Regions from separate parts of the Pseudomonas sp. P65(2024) genome, predicted to be linked through region 2. Evidence: riboswitches for the same ligand, from Rfam matches in the RefSeq annotation. Region 2 holds a riboswitch; the other holds the start of a gene.

Region 1 (3,396 bases), on a different contig from region 2:
GTGGCGCGATGGACCACCGCTATCGGGCAGTCGACGCCATAGTGTGGCAGCAGCTCCTGGACGATGCGGGCCAGGTGGCGCACCCCCAGATGGATGGCCAGGGTACTGCCGTGGCGGGCCAGGTCGGCCAGTTGCTCACCGGCCGGCATTGGCGAACGGTCGCCAAAGCGGGTGAGGATCACGGTCTGCGCCACATCGGGCAAGGTCAGCTCGCAGCCGAGCAGCGCGGCACTGGCGGCGGTGGCGGTGACGCCGGGGACGATCTGGTAGTCGATATCCAGTTCGCGCAAGTGGCGGATCTGTTCGCCGATGGCGCCATAAAGGCTGGGGTCGCCGCTGTGCACGCGCGCCACGTCCTCGCCGTTGGCGTGAGCCTGGCGCATCGCCTCGACGATCTGCTCCAGGTGCAGTTCGGCGCTGTTGATTACCGTGTGCGCCTGGTGACCTTCCAGCACGGCGGCGGGGACCAGGGAGCCGGCATAGACGATCACTGGGCACTGGCGGATCAGGCGCTGGCCCTTGACCGTGATCAGCTCGGGATCGCCGGGGCCGGCGCCGATGAAATAGACCGTCATGGGGGTTCCTTGTATAGAAGAGTGGCGGATTATCCGCCGATGGCCAGGGCCAGGGTAGCGCTGCCGAGGACCTGCCTCGGCACGTGCAGGCGGCCGTTATCGCCGGCCAGGGCCAGTGCGGCGCTTTCGGCGACGCCCCAGCAGCCTGTCTGCGCGTACGCCGTGGGCGAACGCTGGCTGAGCTGCGCTTCGAAAACCAGTAGATGCGCGGCATCGAAACAGATGTACGGCAGCCCTAGGCGCTCGGCCAGTGCCAGCAGGCCGGGCTCGCGGGCCTTGGGCTCGATGCTGGCAATGCCGCGCAGGGCCGAGAGGGGCAGGGCGTTGCGGGTGAGGGTCTGGCGCAGCAATACCGCCAGGGTCTCGACCGGGCAGCCGCGGCGACAGCCAAAGCCGGCGTACAACGCCGGCTGAGCAGGCAGATCGCGCATCAGGCCTGGCTGGAGCGACGGTACAGCCAGGCGCTGAGCAGGCCCAGGGCCAGCCAGAACGCGGCGTTGGTCAGCCAGGAAGCGATCTTGAACTGGGTCTCGAGGGCTTGCGGCGCAAGGCTTTCATGCACGGCCGGCTGTGGCGCGCCGATCAGGTGCGGGATCACCAGCAGAGCGGCACCCAGCGCCTTGAGCAGCCAGTGCCGGGCGAACACCAACAACGCCAGGCCGGCGGCGGTGGCCGCTGCGGTGCCGATCCACCAGGTCTGGCGCTGACCGAGGTCGGCGGCGGCGGTGCCGGGCAGTTCCGGTGGCAGGCCAAGGGTCGGCGCCAGGCAGAACACGGCAAAGCCGGCCAGGCCCCACAGCGCGCCGGTGGCCACGCGGTTCGGTTCACGCAGGCCGTAGAGAGCGACCAGGATCAGGGCGAAACCGACGGCGACCACCAGGTTGCCACCGGTGGTGGACAGCACGCGCTGCCAGCCGTCTTCCGGCGACCAGGCTTCGGCGCTGTGCTCATGCTCGTGGGGCGCGGTGGCGTCGCCGTGCTCATGGTGTTCGGCGACCGGGGCGGCGGACTCGTAGGTTTCCGCCTGGAGAATCAGTGGGGTGACCCAGAAGCTTTGCAGCAGGGTCAGCAGCAGGGCCGCGAGCAGGCCGCTGAAGCCCGCGGTACGGGCGATGCGCGTAATCATGCGGGTTTACTCAGTGGCAAGGGAAGGCGGCGCTGTGGCGGGTATCGTGGGCAGCGTTGTGCACTGCCTCGATGTGCGAGAAACCGGCGAAGTACACCAGGCACAGGCCCAGCAGGCTGGCGCCGACCGCGACGATCAGTCGCTGGCTGAGGCTGACGGGGGTGGCGATACTGTGTTTGGCGCTGGTGATGGGCATGACGCGTTCCTCTGCTGCTTTTGTTGTGGCAACGGACATGCGCGACGACCCCGGGCACGATTGGCCCAGGTGATACGACGACGCCCGCCCACCGCGGGGTGTACTGTGAGCACGTGTCAGGCCGGTCTCCGGGCTGGCGAGGTGGAGCAGGACTCCGTGGGGCGTCACCTTCCCATGCCTTACTGTTGGCACAGTGGTTCGGACGCTTCTCTCGCTTACCGTTGCGGGGGCAGCACCGGCCTTGTCGGCTCCTTAGCAATGGAGGCGCGACGCACCGGTTTCCCGTTTCACCCCCGTCGGGGGCACCTGAACGCAATGCGCTAGCAAATCACGGGGCCGGGCCCGCGTCAATCGCCATGGCGGTTGACCGCCAGGCAGGCACTGCGTAGCCTTGCCGCTGCGAGGTTCTCGGGCGTTGGCCCGAGCTAAGACGGGAACGCGGTACAAGCCGCGGCTGCCCCCGCAACTGTAAGCACTGAAGGGTTCGGCACAGCCACTGCGCAGGCGCGCGGGAAGGCGCCGGCCCACCGGCCAGCGAGCCGCAGCGGTGCGAGCCAGGAGACCTGCCTCGTGACGTTTTCGACTTTCAACCGGGCGGGGTGATCCGGTGGCGAACGCGCCAGGCCGGCAGGGCCGTGGCTGTCGTCCTGCATGCCCGCGCCATTGCTGCCAAGGGCATCGCGACATGAAAACACTGGCCAAGCTTCCCGTCACCATCGTTACCGGCTTCCTCGGCTCGGGCAAGACCACCTTGCTGCGCCATATGCTCGACAACGCCCAGGGCCGCCGCATCGCGGTGATCGTCAACGAATTCGGCGAGCTGGGCATCGACGGCGAGATCCTCAAGCAGTGCAGCATCGGCTGCACCGAGGAAGAGGCCAACGGCCGCGTCTATGAGCTGGCCAACGGTTGTCTGTGCTGCACCGTGCAGGAAGAGTTCTTCCCGGTGATGCGCGAGCTGGTGGCCCGTCGCGGCGACCTCGACCACATCCTTATCGAGACCAGCGGCCTGGCCTTGCCCAAACCGCTGGTACAGGCCTTTCAATGGCCGGAAATCCGCAACGCCTGCACCGTCGACGCGGTGATCACCGTGGTCGACAGCCCGGCCGTGGCCGCCGGCACCTTTGCCGCCTACCCGGAGCAGGTCGATGCCCAACGCAAGCTCGACCCCAACCTCGACCACGAGTCGCCGCTGCACGAGCTGTTCGCCGACCAGCTGGCCAGTGCCGACCTGGTGGTGCTGAACAAGGCCGACCTGATCGACGCCGAGGGCCTGGCCAAGGTCCGTGCCGAGGTGGCCGAGGAGCTGCCGCCGGCGGTCAAGGTGATCGAGGCCAGCAGTGGCCGTCTGCCGCTGGAAGTGCTGCTGGGCGTGGGCGCCGAGTCCGAGGTGCATATCGATGGTCGCCGTACCCATCACGACTCGCATCACGACGGCGATGACCATGACGACCATGACCACGACGCCTTCGACTCGATCTCCATCGATCTGCCCGAGT
Region 2 (3,396 bases):
CTCGACGCCCTTGGAGCTGACCACATCGCGAATGTAGCGAATGGCCCCTCCGGCACCCCACATGCGGTCCGCCGATTCGTAGCCGAGCCGCGAGCGGGCGAAAAAACTCGGCACGTCGTTGATCGTCGCCCCGGTGCGCGACTCGGTGAGGTTACGGGTCATGTCGGCCTGCAGGCTCCATTGGTCGTCGAGCTGGATACGTGCATCGGCCTCGAAACCCCGCATCTGCACTTGGCCCTGGCCGTTCACCCACTGGCTGCCGTCCAGGGTGATCAGGTCGGTGATCTTGCGCCGGAACACGGTGACGCTGACGCTGAATTCGCGCGCCAGCAGCAGGCCGTGGTAGTCCAGGCCAAGCTCGGCGTTGCGGCTCTTCTCGGGCTTGAGGTCGCGGTTGCCGATCTCGTCGCCGGGCTCGTTGACGAACAGCTGCTCGGCGTTGGGCAGCTTGTAGGCGCTGCCGTACTGGCCACGCAGTTGCCAGTTGTCGTTCAGGTCGTACAGCGAGGTAAGCATGCCGACGGTGGCGCTGTCGCCGCCGCTCATGGCCTCGTGGCGCACGCCAAGGCTCGGGTGCCAGTCCGGCAAGGCCTCGATCCTGGGCCGCAGCTGGGCATACAGCGCATTGGCCTGGGCCTTGTTGTCGTCGATCACCAGCACATCGTCCTGGCCCTTGAACCACTGGTTGTCGGAACCGAACACCAGCACATGGCCGCCGTCGAGTTCGGCCTTGCCCTCGGCCTGCACGCCCCAGTCGGTGAAACCCCAGTAGTCGTTGTGGTTGACCACGTTACGGCTGCCATCGTCACGGTTGTTGATGCGGGTGTAGCGGGTGTCCAATCGTTGACGTGGCCCTTGATGAAGTAGCTCAGGCGCTCGTTGAGGCGCTGCTCGAAGGTCGCCGTGGCGATCTGCTGCACGCGGTCATTGGTGGTCTTGTAGTTGTTCACTGGCCGGGCGAAATCAAGGTTGGCGTCGGTGTACTGGTAGAACAGTTCCAGCCGCGCATCGTCGCCGAAGGCCTGGACCGCCTTGCCGCCGAAGGTGGTCACCTCGTAACCGCGTTTCTTGTCGCTGACGTTGCCGCTGTAGTCGCGGTTGCGAAACGGCTGGTAGCCGTCGGAGACGTTGTGGCTGACATAGGCCAGCAGGCCCAGGTCGCCGAAGCCGTTACTGAAGATCCGCTCGACGCGGGCGTCCTTGCTGCTGCCGGCGAAGCTGTCCAGGCCCAGGTTGACCTCACCCGAAGCCTCGCGGCTCTGCGGGCTGCGGGTGACGATATTGATCACCCCGGCCACCGCCTGGGTACCGAATAACAGGCTCTGGCCGCCCTTGAGCACCTCGATGCGCTCCACCGCGTTGGCCGGCAGGGTGTCCAGGTACAGGCCGCCGTACAGGCGGTTGTTCAAGCGCACGCCGTCGAGCAGGATCAGGGTGTCGTCGTTACGCCCGCCGAGCAGCGAATAGGTGCCGTAGTCGAACGGGCCGTTCTTCGGCGCGACGTAGAAGCCAGGGATGAACATCTGCATCACCCGGGTGATGTCGGCGCCGGGGCCGGCGCGCTCGATCTGCTCACGGCTGACGATCTCGACCTTGCTGCCGTACTGGGCCATGGCGGCGACGTTGGTCGACTCCACCGAAGGCGCGACGACGATCTGCTGGTCGAGGACCAGGGGCGTGTTTTCGGCCAGTGCCAGGGGGCTGGCCAGGCATCCCAGAAGCAGGGTCCGGGCCTTGGGGGATAAACGTCGGGAGTGAATCACAGCAATCATGCTCTTCTCGAAAGTGACTTTCGCAGAAGCACGCAGGAGCACGGATCGCGCACACGCCAATACCGGCCCATGCCCGCCCACCGCAGGAGTTTGCCTACCACATTCCAGGCCGGTCTCCGGGCTCGCAAGACTAGACGCCTTCACCTTCCCATGGCGCATTGGCCACAGTGGTCTGTCGAAGGCATCACTTGCATACCGTTGCGGGGGCAGCACCGGACTCGTACCGGTTTCCCGTTTAACCCCATGCGCGGCGGCATGGGACACCTGAAATCGGTCGGCATCTGAACACCTGGGGCCCAGAGGCGTCAAGCCAGGCAGGCGTATCGTTTCGAATGCTTTTTATCGCAGGAACACTCTAGGCAGATGTGTCAAAAGTTGTAGAATCCGCACGCCCAACCCATTCCCTTCGAGCTTTGCCGATGAAGCTGGCCCGCCACACACGATCGCAAGTCGCCTGGGTGCTGTATTTCAGCATCTTGTTCGGCTCGTTGCTGTGCGCCATGGGCCATGGACAGATGGCAGGCTTGCGCCTGGCCGGCCTGGATGACGCCGCCTGGTGCGCGGCCGACAGCAGCGGCGTGTTCAAGGGCGACCAGGACATCACCGACCCGGTGCTGCCTGCCGGCGGCGACTGCGTGATCGCCAGCCTGTTCAGCGCCACCCTGCTGGCGGTGTTCTTCGGCCTGCTGGCCCTGCTCGCCGGGGAGTCGAGCAAACCCTTACCCAGACAACCCGCGCCGCCCCTGCCCAAGCAGCGCTGGCCCCTGGTCAATCCGCGCGCCTCCCCCGCTTCGCTTCTCGCGTTCTGACATCGCCACGCCCAAGTACTACTGCCTGATCGGCAGCGGGCGTGCGCCCACCGATTTCAGCCAGGAAGCCTTGCATGTTCCGCATGACCACTTTGGCGCTGCTCGTAGGCAGCGCAACCTGCGCCTGGGCGCAGGATGACACCCTGACCCTGCCCGCCAGCAACGTCACGGCCACCGCCGACCAACCCAAAGAAGCCACCACGCTCGATCTTGACCGCCCCATCGAAAGCGGCTCGCGGCTGAACCTCAGCGCCCGCGAAAACCCCGCCTCGGTCAGCGTTGCCGACCGCAAGACCATGGAGCGCATCGGCGCGCGCAACTTCCAGGACGCCGCCAACGCCCTGCCCGGGGTCAACGCCTCGGCACCGCCCGGCTGGGGCGGCTACGTGTCTTACCGTGGTTTCAACGGCGCCCAGATCAGCCAGTTGTTCAACGGCATCAACCTGCAGTACGGCGCCACGGCGCGCCCGGTTGGCGCGTGGATCTACGACCGCGTCGAACTGCTCGGCGGCCCCTCGTCGTTCCTCAACGGCAGTGGCGCGGTCGGCGGCAGCCTGAACATGATCACCAAACTGGCCAACCGCGATGAGGACAGCTTCGAAGGCCGCGTCAGCTACGGCCGCTACGACACCCTGGAAACCTCGGTCGGCTTCAACAAGGCGCTCAACAGCGGCGACGGCCCGCGCCACTACGCGCGGCTCGACTACAGCCGTACCAATACCAATGGCTACATCGACCGCCAGGAGAACGGTGCCGGCAACCTGGCCTTCTCGCTGCTCAGCGACATCAACGAGCAGCTCTCGCACACCCTGGCC

Evidence for each region. Region 2 has a riboswitch for cobalamin ahead of AC25MA_RS07165 (TonB-dependent receptor plug domain-containing protein). Riboswitches for the same ligand answer to the same signal wherever they lie in the genome.
Region 1: it holds a riboswitch for cobalamin, as region 2 does, so the genes downstream of both, AC25MA_RS22915 (CbtB domain-containing protein) here and AC25MA_RS07165 (TonB-dependent receptor plug domain-containing protein) in region 2, are expected to answer to the same signal.

What each region holds. Positions count from the first base shown of each region.
Region 1 is NZ_JBLIYX010000021.1:46,720-50,115, forward strand. Features, by position in the region: gene cobM (precorrin-4 C(11)-methyltransferase) at 1-575, opposite strand, end outside; gene AC25MA_RS22905 (cobalamin biosynthesis protein) at 605-1,006, opposite strand; gene AC25MA_RS22910 (CbtA family protein) at 1,006-1,701, opposite strand; gene AC25MA_RS22915 (CbtB domain-containing protein) at 1,712-1,897, opposite strand; cobalamin riboswitch at 2,000-2,221, opposite strand; cobalamin riboswitch at 2,283-2,482, shown strand; gene cobW (cobalamin biosynthesis protein CobW) at 2,583-3,396, shown strand, end outside.
Region 2 is NZ_JBLIYX010000003.1:377,143-380,538, reverse strand. Features, by position in the region: partial or broken gene AC25MA_RS07165 (TonB-dependent receptor plug domain-containing protein) at 1-1,772, opposite strand, end outside; cobalamin riboswitch at 1,863-2,055, opposite strand; gene AC25MA_RS07160 (DUF2946 family protein) at 2,192-2,581, shown strand; gene AC25MA_RS07155 (TonB-dependent receptor) at 2,656-3,396, shown strand, end outside.